DNA from 3 places in the Dongia sp. P2_B8 genome. Region 2 is predicted to be linked to each of the others. Evidence: riboswitches for the same ligand, from Rfam matches in the RefSeq annotation. Region 2 holds a riboswitch; each other region holds the start of a gene.

Region 1 (7,905 bases), 770 kb from region 2:
GTTCGAAGGCATGCGCAATCTCGATGCCCTGCCGCCGGATGTCAGGAGCTTCCTCACCCAGCCGAAGATGATCCTGGTCACCAAGGCCAATCTGCGCTCGACCGTGCATCGCAATGTCCATCTCGACACGATCGGCATCAAGATCTTCAACGAGAAAGGTGACGTTGTCGGCGAGCATCTCTTTGCCGGCCTGTTCACGTCGGTCGCCTATAACCGGTCGCCCTGGGAAATTCCGCTGCTGCGCCACAAGGTGGCAACAGTTGCCAAGCGCGCCGGTTTCAGTTCCCAAAGCCATGATGGCAAGGCGCTGGCGCATATCCTCGAAAGCTATCCACGCGACGAACTGTTTCAGACCGACGTCGACGAGCTGCTGGAAACCTCGCTCGGCATCCTCAACCTGCAGGACCGCCAGCGCGTGGCCCTGTTCGTCCGCCGCGATCCCTATGAACGGTTCGTCTCCTGCTTCGTCTACCTGCCGCGCGACTGGCAGACGACGGAACTGCGCCAGCGCATCCAGGCCATCCTGTGCAAGGCCTTCAACGGCCGCATCTCCAACTACTTCGTACATCTGACCGACAGCCCGCTGGCCCGCGTCCATCTCATCATCGCGACCACGCCCGGCGAGATGCCGCCTTATGACGTGAAGGAGCTGGAACAGCAGGTCGCCGATGCCTGTCGCTCCTGGCGCGATCACCTCAAGGATGCGCTCATCGAAGCCAAGGGCGAGGCCGAGGGCCTGACCTTGCTGCGCAGCTATGGCGATGCCTTTCCGGTGGGGTTCGAGGAATATTTCAATGCCCATGCGGCGGTGAGCGATATCGACCGCATCGAGGAAGCGCTGCACGAGAACAAGACGGCGATCAACCTCTATCGCCCGATCGAGGCCGCCGGCAACGAATTGCACCTCAAGCTCTATAAGTCCGGTGACAAGATCGCCCTCTCCACGGTCCTCCCCTCGCTGGAGAATTTCGGTCTCAAGGTCATCAGCGAAAATCCGTTCGATGTGCGCCCGGTCGGCCAGGAGCAGCCGGTCTGGATCCACGCCTTCATCATGGTGACCGCCGATGGCGGCGAGGTGGATATTGCCGCGATCCGCGACAAGTTCCACGAAGCCTACGCCAAGATCTGGGGCGGCCAGATGGAGGATGACGGCTTCAACCGACTGGTGATCACCGCCGGCCTCGGCTGGCGCGACATCACCCTGGTGCGCGCCTATTGCAAATATCTGCGCCAGGCGGCGATTGCCTTCAGCCAGGACTATATGGAGGCGACGCTTAACGCCAACCCGACCATCACCTGCAACATCGTCAAGCTGTTCCACGTGCGCAACGATCCGGCCTTCGCAGGCAATCGCGACGAGAAGACCCTGAAGATCGTCGAGAAGATTGCCGGCAAGCTCGACCGCGTCGCCAACCTCGACGAAGACCGCATCCTGCGCCGCTATCTCAATGCCGTGCAGTGCACCCTGCGGACCAATTTCTACCAGAAGGCCACTGATGGCGGGCCCAAGGAATATGTCTCCTTCAAGCTCGATTCCGCCAAGATCGAGGAATTGCCGCTGCCACGGCCCTTGGTTGAGGTCTTCGTCTACAGCCCGCGTGCCGAGGCCATCCATCTCAGGGGCGGCAAGGTGGCGCGTGGCGGCATCCGCTGGTCCGACCGGCGCGAGGATTTCCGCACCGAGGTCTTAGGCTTGATGAAGGCGCAGATGGTCAAGAACGCCGTCATCGTGCCGGTGGGCTCCAAGGGCGGCTTCGTGGTGAAGCGCCCGGCGCAAGGTGACCGCGAGGCCGTCATGGCCGAGGTGGTACACTGCTATAAGACCTTGATGCGCGGCCTCCTCGACATCACCGACAATCTGGTGGCCGGCGCCGTGAAACCGCCAGCCGACGTCATCCGCCATGACAGCGACGATCCCTATCTGGTGGTCGCGGCCGACAAAGGAACGGCGACCTTTTCCGACATCGCCAATTCGGTCTCGCGCGATTACGGTTTCTGGCTCGACGATGCTTTTGCCTCGGGTGGCTCTGCCGGTTACGATCACAAAAAGATGGGCATCACTGCGCGCGGTGCCTGGGAATGCGTGAAGCGCCATTTCCGCGAACTTGATCACGATATCCAGAATGTCGACTTCACCTGTGTGGGTGTCGGCGACATGTCGGGCGACGTGTTCGGCAACGGCATGCTGCTCTCGGCGCACACCAAGCTGGTGGCTGCCTTCAACCACATGCACATCTTCCTTGATCCCAATCCGGACCCGAAGGCGACCTTGGCCGAACGCCAGCGCCTCTTCAACCTGCCGCGCTCCGGCTGGAACGATTACGATGCCAAACTGATCTCGCCCGGCGGCGGCATCTTCGAGCGCAAGGCGAAATCGATCAAGCTCTCGCCGGAAGTGAAACAGCGCTTCGGCTTCACCAAGGATCAGGTGACGCCCAACGAGCTCATCCAGCTGCTGCTGAAGACCGAGGTCGATTTGCTGTGGTTCGGCGGCATCGGCACCTATGTGAAGGCGACCGACGAGACCCATGCCGATGTCGGCGACCGCGCCAATGACGGGACCCGCGTCAATGGCGAGGAATTGCGCTGCCGGGTGATCGGCGAAGGCGCCAATCTCGGCTGCACCCAGCGCGGCCGCGTCGAAGCAGCCCTCCACGGCAAGCGCCTCAACACCGATGCGGTCGACAATTCCGCCGGCGTCGATACCTCGGATCACGAGGTCAACATCAAGATCCTCATTAACGAGGCTATCGCCGCCGGCGATCTCACCATGAAGCAGCGCGACAAGCTGCTCGCTGAAATGACCGACGAGGTCGGGACCCTCGTGCTGCGCGACAATTACCTGCAGTCCCAGGCGCTGTCGGTCGCGGAGGCGCAAAGCTATACGCTCCTCGACCAGCAGGGCCGCTTCATGCGTGGCCTGGAGCGCATCAACCGCCTCGACCGCGCCATCGAATATCTGCCGGACGATGAGATCATGCGTGCGCGCCTGACCCAGCGCATCGGCCTCACACGCTCGGAAAGCGCTGTCCTGCTGGCCTATGCCAAGATGGCGCTCTATGACGAATTGCTGCCGTCCGATCTGCCGGACGATCCGCAGCTGGCCGACGATCTCATCTCATATTTCCCGCAGCAGCTGCGCGAGGGCTATCAGCCGCTCATCCACAAGCATCGCCTGCGCCGCGAGATCATCTCGACCGTCGTCACCAACTCGCTCGTCAATCGCATGGGCGCCACCTTCGTTCATGTGACCAAGGAGAAGACCGGCCAGAGCGCCTCCGCCATCGCCCGCGCCTATGCCATCACCCGCGGTGCTTTCAAGCTGCGGGATCTGTGGTCGGGTATCCAGGCGCTCGACAACAAAGTCTCGGCCAGCATCCAGACCTCGATGCTGATCGAGATCAACCGGCTTGCCGAAGCTGCGACCCTGTGGTTCCTCCGCAACGGCCAGCATCCGCTCGACATCGCCGCCAACATCGCTGCGACCGAACCCGGCATCATTGCCATCGAAGCGGCCTTGGGCACGATCCTCTCGCCGGCCGATCAGGCCGCCAACACCAAGCGTTATGGCGCCCTTATGTCGGGTGGCGTGCCGGACCGGCTGGCACGGCGCATTTCGCAATTGGCCAGCATCGGCACGACGCTTGATGTGGTGCGCATTGCCGCCCAGACCAAGATCAAGGTCGAGGATGTGGCCGCCACCTATTTTGCCATCGGCGACCAGTTCAACATCGACTGGCTGCGGACAGGGGCGAAGGGATTGATCGGCGACAGCCATTGGCAGCGCCTCGCGGTGTTTGCCATCGTCGACGATCTCAACACCCATCAGCGTGATCTGACGGTTGCGGTCCTCGCCAACGATCTGGGGCTCACCGGTGAAAAGGCGATCGACGGCTGGAAAGCCGGCCGCACCGCCGCCCTGCCACGCGCCGAGGCCCTGTTCACCGATCTGCGCCAGGTCGGCAAACTGGAGCTCGCCATGCTGGCGGTCGCCAACCGCGCGCTTCGGAGCCTGCTGGATTAAAGCGAAACGCCCCTCACCCCAACCCCTCTCCCCGTAAGAACGGGGAGAGGGGCTTTATACCGAGCTTGCTCGAAACTCCCTCGCCCCGCTTGCGGGGAGAGGGTCGGGGTGAGGGGACTTTCGTTCCCTAAACCTTCGCCGAACTGAAGATGAGCCGCAGCCCCAGCCCTGCCATCACGGCCCCGGCGATGCGGTCGATCCAGCCCTTGGCGCGAAGATAGGCCGCACGCGGTTTGGCCGTCGAGAAGGCGAGTGCCACGGCCGAATACCAGCCGCCTTCCACCAGGAACAGCAGGCCCGGCAGCAGGATCATCGTGCCGGTCGAGGGATTGGACGGCAGCAAGGCTGCAAAGACGCTGCTGTAGAAAATCACGGTCTTCGGGTTGCTGAGCTGCGTCGCCAGCGCCAGCAGGAAAGTGCGGAATACGCCGCTCCGCGATGGATCTGCCATCGCCGCCTGCAAGGGCTGCCTGGCGCCCCGCCACAGCTGGTAGCCGAGATAGACGAGATAGGCGCCACCACCGATCTTGAATCCCATATAGAGCCATTCGACCTGCATGAAGAGCGCCTGCAAGCCGATGACGGCAAGTGTTGCCAGGATCATTCCGCCCAACCCCATGCCGAGTGCCGATGCCAGCCCATGGTGCCGCGATTGCGAAAGAGAAATGCGTGCCACCAGCAGAAAACTGGGACCGCCCGGGGATGACGAACTTGAGAATACCCTGCCAACACCATCTGCGGCCAACTAAACAAAGCCGTCATCCCCGGGCTTGACCCGGGGATCCACTCTTGCAACAGCCTGACTGACCCGCCCCGCTTCCTTGGCAAAAACATGCCGGCTCGCCTGGCAAATTCACCCTCGTTATGCGGCAAAACGCCCCACAACATGCGTGAAACGCTACCCTGGGCGGCCGTCAAAGCCTGATAAATCGTATTGTAGCTTGGGTGCCGCATCGGTTAAATAGAAGCATTCCGTGGTGATTTGGCCGGCCGGCTTGCAGCCACGTAAAAAAACTCGCTAAAGGGCCGCCCGAGATTTTCAAAAGTGGAATCTCAAGGCTGCGGACCCAGGGCGAGCCATTTGCCGATTTTTGGGTGACCGCACATGCCGATCAAGATTGCCGACAAGCTCCCTGCCTTCCAGGCCCTCCAGAACGAGGGCGTGCGCGTGATGACCGAGACAGCGGCAATCCGCCAGGACATCCGCCCGCTGCAGATCGGCCTGCTCAACCTGATGCCGAACAAGATCAAGACCGAGTTGCAGATCGCGCGCCTGCTCGGCGCCACCCCCCTGCAGATCGATCTCTCCTTGATCCGCATCGGCAACCATGCCGCCAAGAACACGGCGGAAGACCATCTGCGGACTTTCTATCAGACCTGGGAGAATGCGCGGCATCGCAAATTCGACGGCTTCATCATCACCGGCACGCCGGTCGAGACGATCCCCTACGAAGACGTGACCTATTGGCCGGAGATGCAGCAGATCTTCGACTGGACCACGACCAACGCGCATTCGACGATCAATGTTTGCTGGGGTGCCATGGCGGCACTTTACCATTTCCACGGCGTACCGAAGCATCAGTTGCCGGAAAAGGCGTTCGGTGTCTATCGCCAGAAGATCATGAAGCCGTCGTCACCCTTCCTGATCGGATTCTCGGATGATTTCGTGATACCGATCTCGCGCTGGGCCGAAATCAGAACCGCCGACGTGGCGGCGTGCCCGGATGTCGACGTGCTGGCCTATTCCGACGAGAAAGGTGTCTGCATCGCCCAGAGTCGCGGCGCGCGCCGTCTCCACGTGCTCGATCACATGGAATATGATGCGACCTCCCTCGGCGATGAATATGCGCGCGACATCAACGCCAATGTCCCGATCAAGCTGCCGCACGACTATTTCCCTGCCGATGATGCCGCACGGCCGCCGCTTAACCGCTGGCGCCCGCATGCGCATCTCTTCTTCTCGAACTGGATCAACGAGATCTATCAGACGACACCCTTCGAGATCGAGAAGGTCGGCCAGTAAGGGGCCGCAGCGGTGGCGGAGCCACCACCGGCCCGGCGGCAGCGCTGGAAACCCGGGAAGGAACCATGGCCGGAAGATTGAAATCTGTCCGCCAATCTTCCAAAATCCGGCTCTTGGGGGCTCGGATTTCCCGCCTGACAGCGCCCCTCCAGGCTCCAGGGCAGGAAACCCAGCACAGGGGCCCCTGGCAATGGCTTCTTTCAAGGTTTTCTTTGCTTTTCGGGCGCTTGGCGGCTATCACTTGGCCGCGGCCGGGCCCCGTCTGAATGACCGTTGGCTAGGCCGTTTCTCAGTTCTTGGAAACAATTTGGGCCTTGGAAGTGGTTTAGGGGTATGCAGGGGTCGGATGGCATCGGGGATGAGCTGGTCCAGCTGCGGCATAAGATCGATGCGATCGACAGCCAGCTGCACGATCTGCTCATGCAGCGGACGGAACTGGCCGTTGCGGTGGGCGCCACCAAGGCAGCGCGCCAGCCGCTGACCGGCGAATCGCCCGCGGAAGGCGCCAAGTTCATGCGCCCGGCCCGCGAGGCCAAGATCCTGCGCCGCCTCATTGCGCGCCACAAAGGCAAGCTGCCCAAGGCCGTCATCGTGCGCATGTGGCGCGAAATGATCTCCGCCCTCCTCCAGGTCGAAGGCCCTTTTGTGGTCGCGGTCTATGCCCCGCAGGCCCATCCCGGTTTCTGGGACCTGGCGCGCGATCATTATGGCAGCCAGGTCAAGCTCCTCACCTTCAGCCGCGTCGACCGCGCCTTGAGCGCCGTCATGGACGGATCCGCCACGGTCGCTGTCCTGCCCTTCCCGCGCGAGGATGACAACGACCCCTGGTGGCGGCGCCTGATGGGCTCGGCCCAGCTGCCCCATGTCGTGGCCCGCTTGCCCTTTGGCGATCCCGGCAACCAGCGCAACCCGGATCTCCAGGCCCTCGTCGTCGGCCGCTCGCCCACCGAACCCACCGACCGCGACCATTCATTGATCGTGCTTGAAGCCCCGGAACCGGTCAGCCGCTCCAGCCTGCGCCAGGCCCTGGCCGGTGTCGGGCTTGAGACCAGCTTCATCCATGGCGGGCGCGATCAACTGGGCCGCGATCAGCTGGGCCCGGACCTCAACCTCATCGAGGTTGCGGGCTATGTGGCCGAGGCCGATCCGCGCCTGACCCTGGTCGCCAGCGGCCTCGGCAAGGATGCCAAGCTGCACACGATCGGCTCCTATGCCGAACCCCTGACCAAGGCCGAGCTCAGCGACGAACCGAGCGGCCACTAACACAGACGCAACGCGCCTTGGAGCCCAGATCATGACCTTGACCGTTCGCCCCGGAATTCTCGACATCGCCGCCTATGTGCCGGGCGAGCATGATCTGCCGGGATCGGGGCCGATCTACAAGATGTCGTCGAACGAGAGCGCCCTGGGCGCCAGCCGCCTCGCCATGGAAGCCTATGCCAAGGGCGCCATGGAGATGCACCGCTATCCGGACGGCGCCAGCATGGCGCTCCGCACGGCCCTGGCGGCGCAAGTGGGCGGCAAGCCGGAAGAGATCATCTGCGGCACCGGCTCCGACGATATTCTGGTGCTGCTGACCCGCGCCTATGCGGGTCCTGGCGACGAGGTTCTCTATTCGCGCCACGGCTTCCTCATCTATCCGATCGCTGCGCAATCGGTGGGTGCGATCCCCGTCGCGGCACCGGAGAAGAACCTCACCACCGATGTCGATGCGCTGTTGGCGGCCGTGACGCCCAAGACCAGGATCTGCTTCGTCGCCAACCCGAACAACCCGACCGGCAGCTATATCCCGGCTGCCGAGATGAAGCGGCTGCGCGATGGGCTGCCGGAGAATGTGCTCCTCGTCATCGACGCGGCC
Region 2 (7,905 bases):
GTTGAGATCGTAGTCCTTGGGCGTATAGACCCGCGCCACGCCGAATTCCAGCAGCCTTTTTGCATCCTCCGGCGGAATGATGCCGCCCACCACCACCGGCACATCAGTAAGACCCAGCGTCCGCATCCGCTCCATCACCTCGCCAACCAGGGCGATATGCGAGCCGGAGAGGATCGAAAGTCCCACCACATGGACACTTTCCTCGAGCGCCGCATTGACAATTTGTGCCGGGGTCAGGCGGATGCCTTCATAAACCACCTCCATGCCGGCATCGCGCGCCCGCACTGCAATCTGCTCGGCACCGTTGGAGTGGCCGTCGAGGCCGGGCTTGCCGACCAGGATCTTGATGCGCCGGCCCAATCGCTTGCTCGCCGCATCGACCTGTTTGCGCACATTCTCGATGGCGACGCTGTCCTGGTTGATGCTGGCCCGCGCCACCCCAGTCGGCGCCCGGAACTCGCCGAACACGCGGCGCAGTGCCTCGCCCCATTCGCCGGTCGTGCAGCCGGCATGGGCACAGGCGATCGACGCCTCCATGATATTGCGCCCCGACCGCGCATCGGCCTCAAGCACCGCCACCGCCTTTGCCGCCGCCGCATTGTCACGCGCAGCGCGCCAAGCCTTGAGTGCCGTCACCTGTTCGGCTTCCGCCTTGTCGTCGATGGCCAGGAATCCGCCGTCGCTGCCGGTCAACAAGGGCGATGGGGCACTCTCGGTATAGCGGTTGACACCGACCACCACCTGATCGCCGGTCTCGATGGCGCCTAAACGGCGCGCATTCGATTCCACCAGGCGCTGTTTCATATAGCTCGATTCCACGGCAGCGACCGCGCCACCCATGGCATCGATGCGCGCCAATTCTTCCAGCGCTTCCTTCTTCAGCGCGTCCACCTTGCGCGTGATCTCGACCGATCCATCGAAGATGTCGCCGAATTCAAGGAGATCCGTCTCATAAGCCACGATCTGCTGCAGCCGCAGCGACCATTGCTGATCCCACGGCCGCGGCAGGCCCAAGGCCTCGTTCCAGGCCGGCAATTGCACGGCGCGGGCGCGCGCATTTTTGGAGAGCGTCACAGCCAGCATCTCCAGGAGAATGCGATAGACATTATTCTCCGGCTGCTGCTCGGTGAGGCCGAGACTGTTCACCTGCACGCCATAGCGGAAGCGCCTGAGCTTTGCGTCCGCAACGCCATAACGCTCGCGGCAGATCTCGTCCCATAACTCCGTGAAGGCGCGCATCTTGCAGATCTCGGTGATGAACCTGAGGCCTGCATTGACGAAGAAGCTAATGCGCCCCACCACTTGCGGGAAATCTGCTGCCGGCACCTGCCCGCTCGCTTTCACATGATCGAGAACGGCAACCGCCGTCGCTAGTGCATAGGCCAGCTCCTGCACCGGCGTCGCCCCGGCTTCCTGCAGATGATAGGAACAGACATTGGTGGGATTCCATTTCGGCACCTCGCGATAGGTGAAGCTGATGACATCCGTGATCAGCCGCAGCGAGGGTTCCGGCGGGAAGATATAGGTCCCGCGCGAGAGATATTCTTTGATGATGTCGTTCTGCACCGTCCCCTGCAGCACGCCGCGCGCTGTCCCCTGCTTTTCGGCCGCCGCGATATACAGCGCCAGCAGCCAGGGGGCGGTCGCGTTGATGGTCATCGAGGTGTTCATCTCGGCCAAGGGCAGGCCGTCGAACAGCGCCACCATGTCACCAAGATGGCTGATCGGCACACCAACCTTGCCGACCTCACCCTTGGCCAGTGGGTGGTCGGAATCGTAGCCGGTCTGGGTCGGCAGATCGAAGGCAACGCTGAGCCCCGTCTGCCCGCGCTTGAGGTTGGTGCGGTAGAGTTCGTTGGAGGCCGTGGCCGAGGAATGGCCCGAATAGGTCCGAAACAGCCAGGGCTGTTCCTTGTTCGCCGATTTGCTCATGCCGCTCCCCGCCCAGTTCAGGTCTTTTGTGCGCCGCAATATAGAGGGATTTCGGGGGAAGGCGCAAGATCAGGCCGAAAGGCGGCATTTATTTGTAATATTATTAGCGATCGTGGCTATTGGTGGTCGTGAGGCGCGTCTTTCGCCCAGTGCGGTAGACCGTCATCGATCTTCAGCCAGGACACGCGATCGGACGTCCAGCCGTGCCCGGTCGGAATGAGGCCGGATGCATCGTCCAGCGTTCCCAGCAGGATACCGATGGTATCGCCGCCGCTCATGTATACAGACGATCCGCAATCGACGCAGAAATGCCGCTGATAAAGGGGCGATGATTGAAAGCCCCTGGCCGTGCCGTGCAGGATCTCAAACTGCCGCACCGGCACCTGTGCCCAGGCCGTCACCGGCGCCCCGCTCCAGCGCTGGCACATCTTGCAATGACAATAATCGACGACAGCGCCCGCAGGATCGATGCGATACCGAAAGGCGCCGCACAGGCAATGGCCGGTGAGAAAGATGCCAGATATCATTACATCTCCGTCCAATCCCCTCTCCTTTCAAGGGGAGGGTTAGGGTGGGGGCATAGGCGAGAATTGTGGCAGAACGGGACCGAAACCGGCCCCCACCCTGGCCCTCCCCCTGAAGGGAAAGGGAGAAGCTCTACACTGCCTTCAACGCATTGAGCACATCATCGGCAAGATCGTCCGCATGCTCAAGCCCCACGGAGAGGCGGATAAGCCCCTCGTCGATCCCCTGTTTCGCGCGCTGCTCCACGGTGAGCCGCTGATGCGTGGTGGTCGCCGGATGCGTCGCCAGCGATTTGGAATCACCGAGATTGTTGGAGATCAGCACCAGCTCCAACGCATTCAGGAATTTGAACGCCGCAGCCTTCCCGCCGGCAAGGCTAAGCGACAGCATCGTGCCGCCAGCACTCATCTGCCGCTTGGCGAGCTCATATTGCGGGAACCCTTCGAGCGTCGGATAGTTCACCTGCGCCAACTTGCCATGGCCCTTGAGCGCCCGGGCGATCTTGAGCGAGCTCTCACTCTGCTTGGCGACGCGCAGGTCCAGCGTCTCCAGACCCTTGAGCAGGATCCAGGCATTCATCGGGCTCAAGCTCGGCCCGGTATGGCGGATGAAGGGCTGCAGCGTCTCGTTGATGTACTTCTCGGAGCCCAGCACAATGCCGCCCAGGCACCGCCCCTGCCCATCGATATGCTTGGTCGCCGAATAGACCACGACATCGGCACCCAGTTGCAGCGGCTGCTGCAGCAAGGGTGTGGCGAACACGTTGTCGACCACCACAGTGGCACCGGCCTTGTGCGCAAGGTCGGCAACCGCCTTCAGATCGACGAGGCGCAGGCCCGGATTGCTTGGCGTCTCAAGGAACACGGCCTTGGTCGGCTTGCTCAGCGCCTGTTTCCATTGCTCAAGATCGCGGCCATCGACGAATTCGGTCACCACGCCCCATTTCGGGAGTATTTCGGCAAGAATGAACTGGCACGAGCCGAACAAGGCATCAGACGCCACGATGCGGTCGCCGGCCTTCACCAGGCTGGCCAACGACGCGAACACCGCCGCCATGCCGGATGAGGTGGCGCGCGCCGCTTCCGCGCCTTCGATCGCCGCCATGCGCTGCTCGAACATCGCCACGGTGGGATTGCCGAAACGCGAATAGACAAAGCGCGGCTGACTGTTGTCGAAAGCAGCCTCCGCCTCCTCCGCCGTCTCATAGACATAGCCGGAGGTCATGTAGATCGTCTCCGACGTCTCCTTGAACTGGCTGCGCGTCTGGCCCGCATGCACCAGCTTCGTGGCCGCGTTCCAACTGGCCTTGATATTCCGTGTCACCGTCATGATCGCCTCGTCCTGGACTGGCCCGCGCACCATCACTGGCATGCGGGCAATAAAAAACCCCGACCGATAAGGCCGAGGCTCGGGCGCCCTTGGGCGCTGTCCTGGACCTTTTAGCGTTTGATTTAACGTGGCCGCAATCCGGCACAAATCACCACGGAGCCCGGCCATATTACCGAGCGTCGGCCGATGTTAAGCCATGACTGAGGCCCGCCTGTCAAGCGGGGGGCGCACAATCCGCTCATCCCTGTTCATCACTGGCACACTTGAGCACCAAACTTACTTTTGCTATCTTTCGCTGCAATGCAATGAGTGGGGAAATCATTTGCCTATCGACCAGTCGTTTGCCGCCGATCCGTCTTTGCGGGTGGCAGCCTCACCGCCGGCAATTCTTGCAAAGCCCCACCGTGTCGACGTCAGCAGCCTGCCCGCCATCCAGCGCGTGCAATATGACGGAGCATTGAGCGAACTCGCCCGGCTCTTTTATATCAATCTCGGCCTGTCGCTCTTGACCCTCGGCTTCTATCGCTTCTGGGGCAAGACCGAGATTCGCCGGTACCTCTGGTCACACACGACTGTGCTGGGCGAACGGCTGGAATATCTGGGCACTGGCCGCGAACTACTGATCGGCTTTTTGAAAACCATCGGCTTTGTCGCGATCCTGCTGGCGGTCAACCATTTCCTGCCTGAGATTCTTGATCTGGAAACGCCCATCGGCATCGCAGCTTGGGTGGCGAGCCTCGCGAGTTTCGGCCTGCTATACCTCGCGGCACAATTTGCTGCGCAACGCTATCGCCTCACCCGCACGGCCTGGTGCGGCATCCGCGGCGGCATGGACGGTTCCGCCTGGGCCTACGCTTTCAAGACCGGCGCGCTCTTTATCCCAGCTGCCGCCATCGGCCTCCTGGTCCCATGGTGGCGCATGTCATGTCTTGACCGCCGCGTTGCTGCAAGCCGGCTCGGCAACATGCGCGCTTACCTTGGCGGCGGCCGCAGCGTCTGCTTCTGGTCATTCATGCTGGGCAGCGCGTTGCTCGGCGCGACACAGTCGGGCCTTGATCCGGCGATCGACAAGATCTCGCATCTGCCGCTGGACCAGACCATGCTGGAGGCCCTCACCCTGCTCTGCGCGGGCGTCACGATCCTGATCCTCGTGCCCATCACCTTCGCCGTCTACTTCGCCAACATGCAGCAGGAATTCTTCAACCATCTGCAAATGGGTGACCTGCGCGTTGGTCAGTTGAGCTTCACCAGCGCTGTCACGCCGCTGGCCATGACCTTGCAGCTGGGCTCGGCCGTCATCCTGCTGGTTGGATCGTTGGGCCTCGCCTGGCCACTGGTCATTCATCGCTGGATCAAATTCACGGCCAACAATATCGGCATCTTCGGCAGCATTGATACCGCCGCACTCAAACAGGCCACCGATGTCATGCCGAAAGCCAGCGAAGGTTTGCTCGAAGCACTCGATCCCGGCATTCTCTGATCAACCGACAATATAAGCGAGGACGATACCTTGACCGACGATCTGAGCACGACACAAGCCTCTTTCGGCCGCGCCACAGGCGTGGAAGTACGGACTCGTTTCGTCTATGACGGGCGCCTTGGCCAACTCTATTGGATTTTCATCAAGAACATTCTGCTGATGTTCATAACCCTCAGCATCTGGCGCTTCTGGGGCAAGACACGCGTGCGTCGCTATCTTTGGGCACATACGTCCTTGAGCGGCGACCGCTTCGAATATACCGGCACCGGTGGCGAACTGTTTATCGGCTTCATCATCGTCATGGTGGTTTACGTCATCGGCTTGATCGCCATTACCGCCCTTAGCGTTGCCGTCGGGCCGGAATCTCCGTTCCTCATCGTCCCAAAATACGGCCTGGGTATCGTCATTCTCTATCTGACCTTCGTCGCCCAATATGCGGCACAGCGCTATCGACTGACTCGCACACTTTGGCGCGGCATCCGTGGCGGCATGACCGGTTCGGCGTGGACGTGGGGCTTCAAAGGCCTGTGGTTCTCAATCCTCTCTCTGCTCTCTTTGACTCTGGCCTGGCCCTGGACGCAAATGCGTCTCCTCGACGACCGCCTCAACAATTCATATTTTGGCGACGCGAAAGCGAGCATCGAAACCTCGTCCCGCACGCTCTACATCCCCTACATTCTTGGCACGATCACCTTCTTTGCCGTCACGGGCATCGTTGGATATTTCGGCTACAATTATCTGATGACAAATTATGGCGATGCGCTGCGGGAAATATTCACGCCTATCGAAAATCCCGAAGACCGAGAGCATATGGACGAATACGGCGCAGCGTTCGCAGCCCTCTATACCATTGTCCTGGGCGGCTACCTCGCCATTATCGTGGTCTCCATTCTGGCGTACGCGGCCTACTACGTCGCTTTGCTGCGGGAAGTCGCCAATAAGCTGAGCCTGGGCGGTTTGCGCTTTGCAACCTCTCTGACCATCGGGCGGTTTATCGGCCGCTATCTCGTCAATCTGCTGATCATCGTCTTTACCCTCGGCTTGGGCTTGCCGATCGCCATCCACCGCACCATGTTGTTCCTGACACGAAATATCGAGGTGATCGGCGAAATCGACGGCTCCGAGATCACACACGCCGATCTGCCCCGGCCGAAATTTGGCGAAGGCCTGTTGGAAGCGTTCGATCCGGGGATAATGTAGGAGGCTACGAGGAATACGCCCTCTCCCTTAAGGGGGAGGGCCGGGATGGGGAGCGCATTCAGTTTCGATCTCGCATAATCGTCACCCACGGGCCCCACCTAACCTCCCCCTGAAGGGGAGATGGATTTAGATGAGATAAGAGGATTATCTTGCCCGAAGATCGCTATTACGATGGCCATACCGCCACCGCTCACCGTGCCCTGATCGCGTTGACCGGCAAGAACCTCGTCATCTCGACCATGGAGATCGCGGAACTGGCGCGCTGGCCGGTTGCCGACATGCGCGTCATCGACGCCAACAAGGTGACCGGAGCCATCAATTTCGGCCGCGTCAGCGACCCGGTGCCGCGCCTTGTTCTCCTCGATTCGCAGCAGCGCCAGGCATTGCTCGCCGCACACCCGCATCTGCGCGACTGGAAGACCCGCGCCATCAAGCGTGGCTGGTCAGTCGGCGGCGCCTGGACATTGGCCGGCCTGCTTATTGCCACCGGCACTTATTTCGGCTGGCGGGACGGCAGCGCCTATCTTGCGCAATTCGTCCCGAAAATCTGGGAACAGCGCCTCGGCGCCCATATCTACAAGGCCCTCACCAAGAATCTCACCGTCTGCGAGAATCCTGACGGCAAGGCAGCGATGCGCGCCTTGGTGGATCGCCTCGCGCCTGCCAATCTCAAGAAGGATTCCGCCCTCAAGCAGGATGGCGTCACCATCGACGTCATTGACATCAAGCTGCCAAATGCGCTGGCCTTGCCGGGGGATCACGTGCTGGTGACCAGCGGTCTCATCGATCTTTCGACCTCACCCGACATGCTGTCCGGCGTCGTGGCGCATGAATTGGGACATCTCGACCTGCGCCATCCCACGCAAGGGGCCATCAGCAATCTCGGCATCAGTGCTACCGTCAGCATCATCTTAGGTGGCTCCAGCGCCGGCGATCTGGCGACGCTGGTGACGGTCCTTTCCTATTCACGCAAGATGGAACATGAAGCCGATGTCCGTGGCCTCGAACTCCTGAAGACAGCCGGCCTCCGCGCCGATGGCATGGCCGCTTTCTTCAAGGTGATGGAAGAGGACAGCAAGAAAAGCGGCGAAGGACTCATCCCCGACTGGTTGCAAAGCCACCCCGGCCTCTCCGAACGCGCCGACTACACCAAGGCCGACAGCACCGGCAACAGCGCCATGACCGACGCCGACTGGCAGAAGGTGAAGCAGATCTGCAAGACGAAGTGAAAGACTCCGCAGTGATCTCGATCATATTGCGCAACCCCATTGAGGGCGATCGGAATGACGACACGGGCAACTGCCACGTTCACAGACACTCAGTCAGGCAAGAAGAGTTCGGCGCAGATCAACCTTGTTGAGTCGACTCTTGAAGTTAGAGTGATGGGGCAAGACAAAATCCTGTACTGGCCCGTGGCCGAAGTCGAAAGCCCTGGCCCC
Region 3 (7,905 bases), 140 kb from region 2:
AGAATACAGCTTGGCGGCGGACGGATATTTCCATTCCTACCCGCCCCAGCGCAAGGAGGCCTAATGCAGCGCGTTACCATTGCCGGACGAGAGATCGGGCGCGACCGACCGCCTTATGTCATCGCCGAACTATCGGCCAATCACAATGGCAGCCTGGAGCGCGCCAAGGACATCCTGCGCGAAGCCAAGAAGGCCGGCGCCGACGCCTTGAAGCTGCAGAGCTACCGGGCCGACACCATCACCATCGACCATGATGGCCCCGACTTCCGCGTCAAGGGCGGCCTGTGGGATGGCGCGCGCCTCTTTGACCTCTACAAGGAAGCGGCGATGCCCTGGGAATGGCATGAGCCGCTGTTTGCTCTTGGCCGTGAGCTCGGCATATCCGTCTTCAGTTCGCCCTTCGATCATACGGCGGTCGACATGCTGGAGCAGCTGGGGGCAGCCGCCTACAAGATCGCCTCGCTGGAACTCTGCGACATTCCGCTGATCCAATATGTGGCCAGGACCGGCAAGCCGATGATCATGTCGACCGGAGCCTCCGAACTTGGCGAGATCGCCGATGCCGTGGCCGCCGCGCGGGGCGCGGGCTGCAAGGAACTCATCCTCTTGAAATGCACCAGCGGCTATCCGACCCCACCGGCGGAGAGCTATCTCAAGACCATTCCGCATCTCACGGAGATGTTCGATTGCGTGGTCGGCCTGTCTGATCACACGATGGGCACGGCCGTGCCTGTCGCGGCAACCGCCTTGGGCTCGGCTTTGGTCGAGAAACATTTCACCCTCGCCCGCGCCGACGGTGGGGTCGATTCCGCCTTCAGCCTGGAGCCTCCGGAACTGACGCAGATGATCGAGGCGATCAACGTCGCCTGGGAAGCCGTGGGCTCGGTGCATTACGGTCCCAGCGCCTCCGAGGCCGGCATCCGGCCGCTGCGCCGTTCTCTCTACATCGTCAAGGACGTGATGGCCGGCGAGATGATCGGGCCGGAGAATGTCCGCTCGATCCGGCCGGGCAAGGGCCTTGCGCCCAAGCACCTGCCCGACGTAGTCGGCCGCCGTGCCGCACGCGATCTCAAGCGTGGCACAGCAGTCGATTGGACCATGCTGGCCGCCACCAACTAGAAACCTGAAAGGTTGCCCATGCCGGATTCCAGTGCTTCGTCATCGCCTTGGATTCCGGCGGCCGCCTCAGCCTTTATTGACACCCATGCCGCGCGCTACGCTGCCATGGATCTCGACGGCCTGGATGCCGAAGCTCATCGGCTGATTGCTGCCCACGAGCAGCTGGTCGACCGCGACTGCATCAATCTTTACGCCGGCACCAACATCCCCAATCCACGCGGCTCGGCGCTCCTCGCCTCCACCATCGGCAGCAGGCCCAATCTTGGCCATCCGGGCGCCAAGTACAATAAGGGCATGGTCCACGCCGAGCAGCTGGAGATCATGCTCACCACGCTCTTGAAGCGCCTCTTCAATGCGCGCTTTGCCGAGCATCGCGTGGGCAGTGGATCGCTCGCCAATCTTTATACCTATATGGCGACCTGCCAGCCCGGCGATGCGATCATGGCCTTCTCGGACGCGGCCGCCGGTCATCCGACCCATCATGCGATTGGCGCTGCCGGACTCTATGGCCTCAAGGTCCATGACGTGCCTTTCGATGTCGCGCGAATGGATGTCGATGCCGACGCCTTGCTCGATGCGGCCAAACGCATCCGGCCCAAGCTGATCATCGTCGCCGGCAGCATGTGCCTCTTCCCCTACAACCTCAAAGCCGTGCGCGATGTGGCCGATGAAGTCGGCGCCTATGTTCTCTATGACGCGGCGCATATGGGTGGGCTCATTGCCGGCGGCTGTTTCCAGCAGCCGCTCGTCGAGGGCGCTGATCTGATGACCGGGTCGACCTACAAATCCTTCGGTGGTCCGGCATCTGGCATGATCCTCACCAATTCGCCGGAACTGGCCGAGCGCCTCGACCGTATCGCCTTCCCCGGCCTCACGGCCAATTTCGATCTTGGGCGGACGGCAGCGATGATCGTCGCGGTGATGGATTTGCTGGCATTCGGCCCTGCCTATGCGCGGGCCTGCATTGCCAATGCCCAGGCACTGGCAGCGGCGCTGGATGCCGAAGGGATCGCCGTCTTCAGGCCAACGGGCCGCGACCAGTTCACCACATCACAGCATGTCGCAGTGAACGCGGCCCCCTATGGCGGCGGCAATGCAGCGAGTGCACGGATCGAGCCCGCCAATATCCTGTTCACCAGTATCGGCCTGCCATTGCCTGAGGTCCCGGGCGATGCCAACGGCATCCGCATCGGTACGCAGGAGATCACGCGCTGGGGTTTCACGCCATCGGACATGGCAACGATAGCCCGGCTCACCGCACGGGTGCTGATCGGGAACGAGACGCCGGAACGCGTCAAAGAGAACGTGACGGCATTCCGCCGTCAGTTCCAGGACATTCACTTCATTCGGAAGGCCTGACGGCCTAACCGCCGGCCTTCTAGCGGGGGGCGTAGTCCATTGAGGCGGCCCAGAAACGCTCCAGACGGCGCAGGGTCAGGTTGACCCCATCGAGTTCGCCATCCTTGAAGGTTTCTGAATTCAGCGCCTGGAGATGCTTGTCATACATGTCATGCATCTTCTGGACGACAGCCAGGGCCTTTTCCGACAAGCGGACATGGACTGCACGCCGGTCATGGGGCGAGCGCTCCTGGATGAGATAGCCGTTCTCGACCATCTTCTTGACGTTGTAGGAGACGTTCGAACCGAGGTAATAGCCCCGGTTCGTGAGTTCGCCAACCGACAGCACGTCGCTGCCGATGTTGAACAAGATCATCGCCTGAACGTTGTTGAGATCCCGGATGCCCTGCCGATCAAGATCGGCCTTGATCACTTCAAGGCATTCGCGATGCAAGCGCTCAACCAGCGCAATAGTTTCCAAATAGGCTTTTTTCACCGCTAATCCCCAATAGCGCAGAATCACGCCAAAAACGGTCGCGATTCGGTCTCAAGCTAGCTGCCCATCGTAAAGCAATGGTTAATCCCGCGCCAGTCCGCTAAACGGCCGATCCGGCATTTTCCCGGCGGTCCGGGCATTTAGCCACGCCCGGGCCAGCTTTTAATGGGCCTGTACCGCCCAATCCTTGACCCCCGGGACCGGGGCAAAGCAGGCCTCGACCATCGCCGGGGTGACGGAAGCAAGGTCCGCCGGCCGCCATTTGGGGGCATGGTCCTTGTCGATCAGCTGGGCACGGACGCCCTCGAAAAAGTCATGGCCGGCCATGAAATGCTGGGACAGCCGGAACTCGGTCTTGAGCACGTCAGCAAGCTTCTGGCCGCGCGCCCGGGTCAGATGGGCGAACGTCACCCGAAGGCTCATCGGCGAGAAGCTGCCCAGCGCCTTCAGTGTTTCCACCGCCCAGCTATCGCGCCGTGCGGCGAGCACGGTCATGATTTCATCAAGCGTGTTCAGGCTGAAGACACGCTCAATGTCGGGCAGCATCTGCTCGATCCCCGCGGTATCGACCCGCAGATTGAGCGCATCCAGCGTATCGATGCCGATTTCAGCCACACGCGCACTGGCCACGAAATGCCGGGCAAGGCCGATGCGGACGATTCCAGGCCCGCGCAGTGCCAGGCCGACCAGGCCCAGCGCCAATCCCAGCGCCGGGGTGCAGCGATTGAGGAAATGCCCGGCACCCACATCCGGAAACAGGCCAATGCGGCATTCCGGCATGGCAAAGACGGTTTTGTGGGTCACCACGGGATGCGAGCAGTTGAAGGCAATCCCTGCCCCGCCGCCCATGACGACGCCATCCATCACCGCGATGATCGGCTTGGCATACGTCGCCAGGCGGTGGTTGAGTGTGTATTCGCGGCGGTAGAAATCCTCGAGCATCCCGAGATCACCGCGCTGCTTGGCTGCATGCACGGCCTTGATATCGCCACCCGCACAGAACGCCTTGTCGCCGGCGCCGGTGATGATGATGGCCTTGATATCTACGCGCATTTCCCAGGCCGCCAGCTGGGCGGCGATGGCGTCGATCATGTCGAGCGTCAGCGCGTTCATCGCCTGGGGGCGGTTGAGCACGATCCGGCCATGGCCATTCTCGATGGAAAACAGGACGTCTTGAAATTCGCTCATGATCCGGCCGGCTGCTGGGGAAAGGGGCGGGACTCATCGGCCATGTGAGCCGCCTCGTCAAGCCAACTTGACAACCCACCCCACCCCGGATCATTCTCCGGCCGCGCCGATTTGAAGCTCAGCTTGCGGGCGCGTTATAAATGCAGCTAAAGCGCGGTTTCGGCATGAAACCTGTGTTTTGGCTGCCCGCCCGTCCCTGACGCGGCGGGTTTTGTCGTTTTGGCCCGGTCCACCAGCAACGGACCCGCGGGATTTGAGGGGCAGCTTGCACCGCGTCACCAAGAGCTAAAGCGCTGTATTGCCTTGGCCCCGGGCGGATCTACTGCCTTGAGGAGGCTTTTGCGATGACCACCCCGACCGACACCACGATTCCCCAGCTGCAGGACGAAATCCGGCGCAGCCCACATTGCGCCCAGGTCACCCTGAAAGCGCGCGCCGGTGCAGAGGTCGACCATGCCAGGCGGCCGGAACTCGACCATGTGCAACGGGTCCTGGAAGCCCTGGCAGGCAGCCTTGCCGCCAGCTACCGCCGGTTTGCCGCCGCCCTGGACATCCCGCTCAATAATGTTGAAATCCGCATCGAAGCGGGCTTGGATCTCAATGGCATCGCCGCAGCGGCCGAGGGTGTGCGACCCGGCCCAAGCAATGTCCGCGCAGAGGCGCGATTGTCCAGCCCGGCAGATATCTACGCTTTGGAGCGCCTGCGCATCACAGTCGAACGGCATGATCCCGTGTTGGATCTGCTCAGAAACGTCACGCCCACCCGGCTTGAGATTTCCATAAATTTACGGGACAATAATTCACTAGCTGCCTGACAAGTCACACATCGGAGACGTGAAATGACCATTAGCAAACATCCCGAAACGATCGTGCTCCACGCTGGCCACCGCCGCGACAGCGCCACCAATGCGGTGGCTGTGCCGATCTACCAGACGACGTCCTATCAGTTCGATGATTCAGCGCATGCAGCCGACCTCTTTGGCCTGAAGCGCTTTGGCAACATCTATACCCGCATCATGAACCCGACCACCGCGGTGCTCGAAGAGCGCCTGGCGGCACTCGAAGGTGGCGTGGCGGCACTTGCGGTCTCCTCAGGCCAGGCGGCCTCGGCCTTTGCGATCCAGAACATCGCCAAGGTCGGCGACAATATCGTCTCCTCGACCGATCTTTATGGCGGTACCTGGAATCTCTTTGCCAACACGCTGAAGGACCAGGGCATCGAAGTCCGCTTCGTCGATCCCAAAGACCCGGAAGCCTTCGCCAAGGCCACCGACGCCAAGACCCGCGCCTATTACGCCGAGACCCTGCCCAACCCGAAGCTGCGCGTCTTCCCGATCAAGGAGGTAGCCGATATCGGCCGCAAACTCGGCGTGCCGCTGATCATGGATAATACGGCAGCGCCGATCCTCTGCCGGCCGTTCGATCATGGTGCTGCGATCGTTGTCTATTCGACCACGAAATATATCGGCGGCCACGGCACCTCGATCGGCGGTGCGATCGTCGATGGCGGCAATTTCGATTGGGAGGCCAATGCCGCACGCTTCCCCGGCCTCAACCAGCCGGACCCATCCTATCATGGTGCCGTCTGGACTCAGGCTGTGAAGCCGCTCGGCCCTATCGCCTATATCATCAAGGCGCGTGTCACCCTGCTGCGCGATCTTGGCTCGGCGATGAGCCCCTTCAACGCCTTCCTGTTCATCCAGGGTCTGGAAACGCTGCCGCTGCGCATGCGCGAGCATGTGAAGAACACGCAGGCCGTGGCCGATTATCTCAACGGCCATCCGGCGGTGACCAAGGTCATCCATCCCAGCCGCGCCACCGGCGAAGACAAGCGCCGGGCCGATGCCTATTTGAAAGGCGGCTATGGCGGGCTCGTCGGGTTCGAGATCAAGGGCGGCCTCGATGCCGGCCGTCGCTTCATCGATTCACTGAAGCTGCTCTATCACGTCGCCAATATCGGCGATGCGCGGAGCCTTGCCATCCATCCGGCCTCGACCACGCACTCGCAGCTCAATCCCGACGAGCAGATCGCCAGCGGCGTCTCGGACAGCTATGTGCGCCTCGCCATCGGCATTGAGCATATCGACGACATTCTGGCCGATATTACCCAGGCCCTGGATGCAGCAAGCGGCACCGCAAAGGCCGCGGAGTAAGACTCCACCCATATCCCCGGGCTGGCTGCCACCGGCCCGGGGATAGCTGGGGATGTTGGTGCAAAAGGGCGGTTTCTGCCCCGATTCGCGCGATTAGACTCGCTAGTTGGGTGCATTGCAGCGTATATGCGCGATCAACCTTGAAAGGTGCGATCATGCGTTACGATATCTATCGGCGCGATAATTTGATGCTGGTGTTCGAATCCGGCAAGCCACCCTCAGACATGAACCTCAGCGGCTGGAAAAGGCTGCATATGGGGGTAAATACTCAGGTCCTGGCCCACAGCACCAAGCCCATCAGCCAGATCGACCGGGAAATCACCCAGAACGGCATGACGACAGTGGCCGTCAAGCATGTCGCCAGGCCAATGTAATAGGGCCAATGTGATGGCGCCGGTCTGAAACCCGGGCTTGATCCCGTAAGGAACGAACATGCTGTACGACATCTATCGGCGAAACGCCGAATACATGGTTTTCCCGACCCAGGCCCAGCCTGCCAGCTTCGACGCCAAGAAGGATAAGTGGAAGCTGCAGCAACAGGGCGCCCCGGAACGGCTGATCGTTTCGCTGGGCAAGCCCTTGGCCCAGATCCAGGCCGACATTGCCAAAACCGGCTTCTCGCAGATCAGGGACCGCCTGCAGCGCGCGTAAGCGGTCCGCCGGCTGCGGCGTGTCGTCCATTGCGCTGAGGGCTGCGCCGTTGTATCCGACGGTATCCCCATAGCGACCGAGCAGCCGCCAGATGACTGAGCACAGCCACGACAGCCACGCCAAGCGCCAGCCCTTCGGCCAGTTCCCGCGCATCCGGATGCGCCGCAACCGGCAGGAGGATTGGTCGCGCAGGCTGGTCGCGGAAAATGCCCTCACTGCCAACGATCTCATCTGGCCGGTCTTCGTCAAGGAAGGCGGCCCGGCCCGCGAAGCTGTCCCCTCCATGCCCGGAGTCGACCGGCTGACCATCCCAGCCCTGCTGAAAGCCGCCGAGAAGGCAGCGAAGCTCGGCATTCCGGTCATGGCCCTCTTTCCCGTCGTTCCGAAAGACAAAAAGACGCCAGGAGCCGAGGAAGCCTATCGCGCCGACAATCTGTGCAACCGGGCGGTGGCCGCTCTCAAGAAGGCAGTGCCGGAGGTCGGGATCCTCTGCGACGTCGCCCTCGATCCCTATACCGACCATGGCCATGACGGGCTGATGAAGGGCGGCGAGATCCTCAACGATGAAACGATTGACGTGCTCATCCGCCAAAGCATCGCGCAGGCCGAAGCCGGCGTCGATATCGTGGGCCCCTCCGACATGATGGATGGCCGCATTGGCCGCGTGCGCGATGCGCTCGACGCCGCGGGCTTCCAGCGTGTGAAGATCATGTCCTATGCCGCCAAATATGCCAGCGGCTTCTATGGCCCGTTCCGCGACGCGGTCGGTTCGAAATCGTCACTCGGCAAAGGCGACAAGCGAACCTACCAGATGGACAGCGCCAATGGCGACGAGGCGCTGCGTGAATGCGCGCTCGATGTCGCCGAGGGCGCCGACATGCTGATGGTGAAACCCGGCCTGCCCTATCTCGACATCATCTGGCGCGTAAAGGAGGCCTTCAAGATGCCGACCTTCGCCTA

What was found. A riboswitch is a leader RNA that binds a small molecule or an ion and turns the genes downstream of it on or off. The one in region 2 is predicted to bind S-adenosylmethionine.
Region 1: another riboswitch for S-adenosylmethionine. It lies ahead of AC1DWZ_RS09635 (homoserine O-succinyltransferase); the one in region 2 lies ahead of metZ (O-succinylhomoserine sulfhydrylase).
Region 3: another riboswitch for S-adenosylmethionine. It lies ahead of AC1DWZ_RS13785 (OsmC family protein); the one in region 2 lies ahead of metZ (O-succinylhomoserine sulfhydrylase).

The regions. Positions count from the first base shown of each region.
Region 1 is NZ_JBFUDM010000003.1:428,409-436,313, reverse strand. It holds gene AC1DWZ_RS09645 (NAD-glutamate dehydrogenase) at 1-4,024, shown strand, start outside; gene AC1DWZ_RS09640 (LysE family translocator) at 4,152-4,769, opposite strand; SAM riboswitch at 4,989-5,066, shown strand; gene AC1DWZ_RS09635 (homoserine O-succinyltransferase) at 5,130-6,047, shown strand; gene pheA (chorismate mutase) at 6,381-7,310, shown strand; gene AC1DWZ_RS09625 (pyridoxal phosphate-dependent aminotransferase) at 7,342-7,905, shown strand, end outside.
Region 2 is NZ_JBFUDM010000003.1:1,199,314-1,207,218, reverse strand. It holds gene AC1DWZ_RS13205 (methylmalonyl-CoA mutase family protein) at 1-1,932, opposite strand, end outside; gene AC1DWZ_RS13200 (GFA family protein) at 2,049-2,459, opposite strand; gene metZ (O-succinylhomoserine sulfhydrylase) at 2,590-3,786, opposite strand; SAM riboswitch at 3,877-3,951, opposite strand; gene AC1DWZ_RS13190 (YjgN family protein) at 4,109-5,266, shown strand; gene AC1DWZ_RS13185 (YjgN family protein) at 5,297-6,466, shown strand; gene AC1DWZ_RS13180 (M48 family metallopeptidase) at 6,616-7,695, shown strand; gene AC1DWZ_RS13175 (hypothetical protein) at 7,750-7,905, shown strand, end outside.
Region 3 is NZ_JBFUDM010000003.1:1,334,998-1,342,902, reverse strand. It holds gene pseG (UDP-2,4-diacetamido-2,4,6-trideoxy-beta-L-altropyranose hydrolase) at 1-64, shown strand, start outside; gene pseI (pseudaminic acid synthase) at 64-1,119, shown strand; gene AC1DWZ_RS13800 (aminotransferase class I/II-fold pyridoxal phosphate-dependent enzyme) at 1,138-2,478, shown strand; gene AC1DWZ_RS13795 (MarR family winged helix-turn-helix transcriptional regulator) at 2,498-2,953, opposite strand; gene AC1DWZ_RS13790 (enoyl-CoA hydratase/isomerase family protein) at 3,116-4,141, opposite strand; SAM riboswitch at 4,235-4,310, shown strand; gene AC1DWZ_RS13785 (OsmC family protein) at 4,486-4,956, shown strand; gene AC1DWZ_RS13780 (O-acetylhomoserine aminocarboxypropyltransferase/cysteine synthase family protein) at 4,981-6,294, shown strand; gene AC1DWZ_RS13775 (hypothetical protein) at 6,450-6,668, shown strand; gene AC1DWZ_RS13770 (hypothetical protein) at 6,727-6,945, shown strand; gene hemB (porphobilinogen synthase) at 7,037-7,905, shown strand, end outside.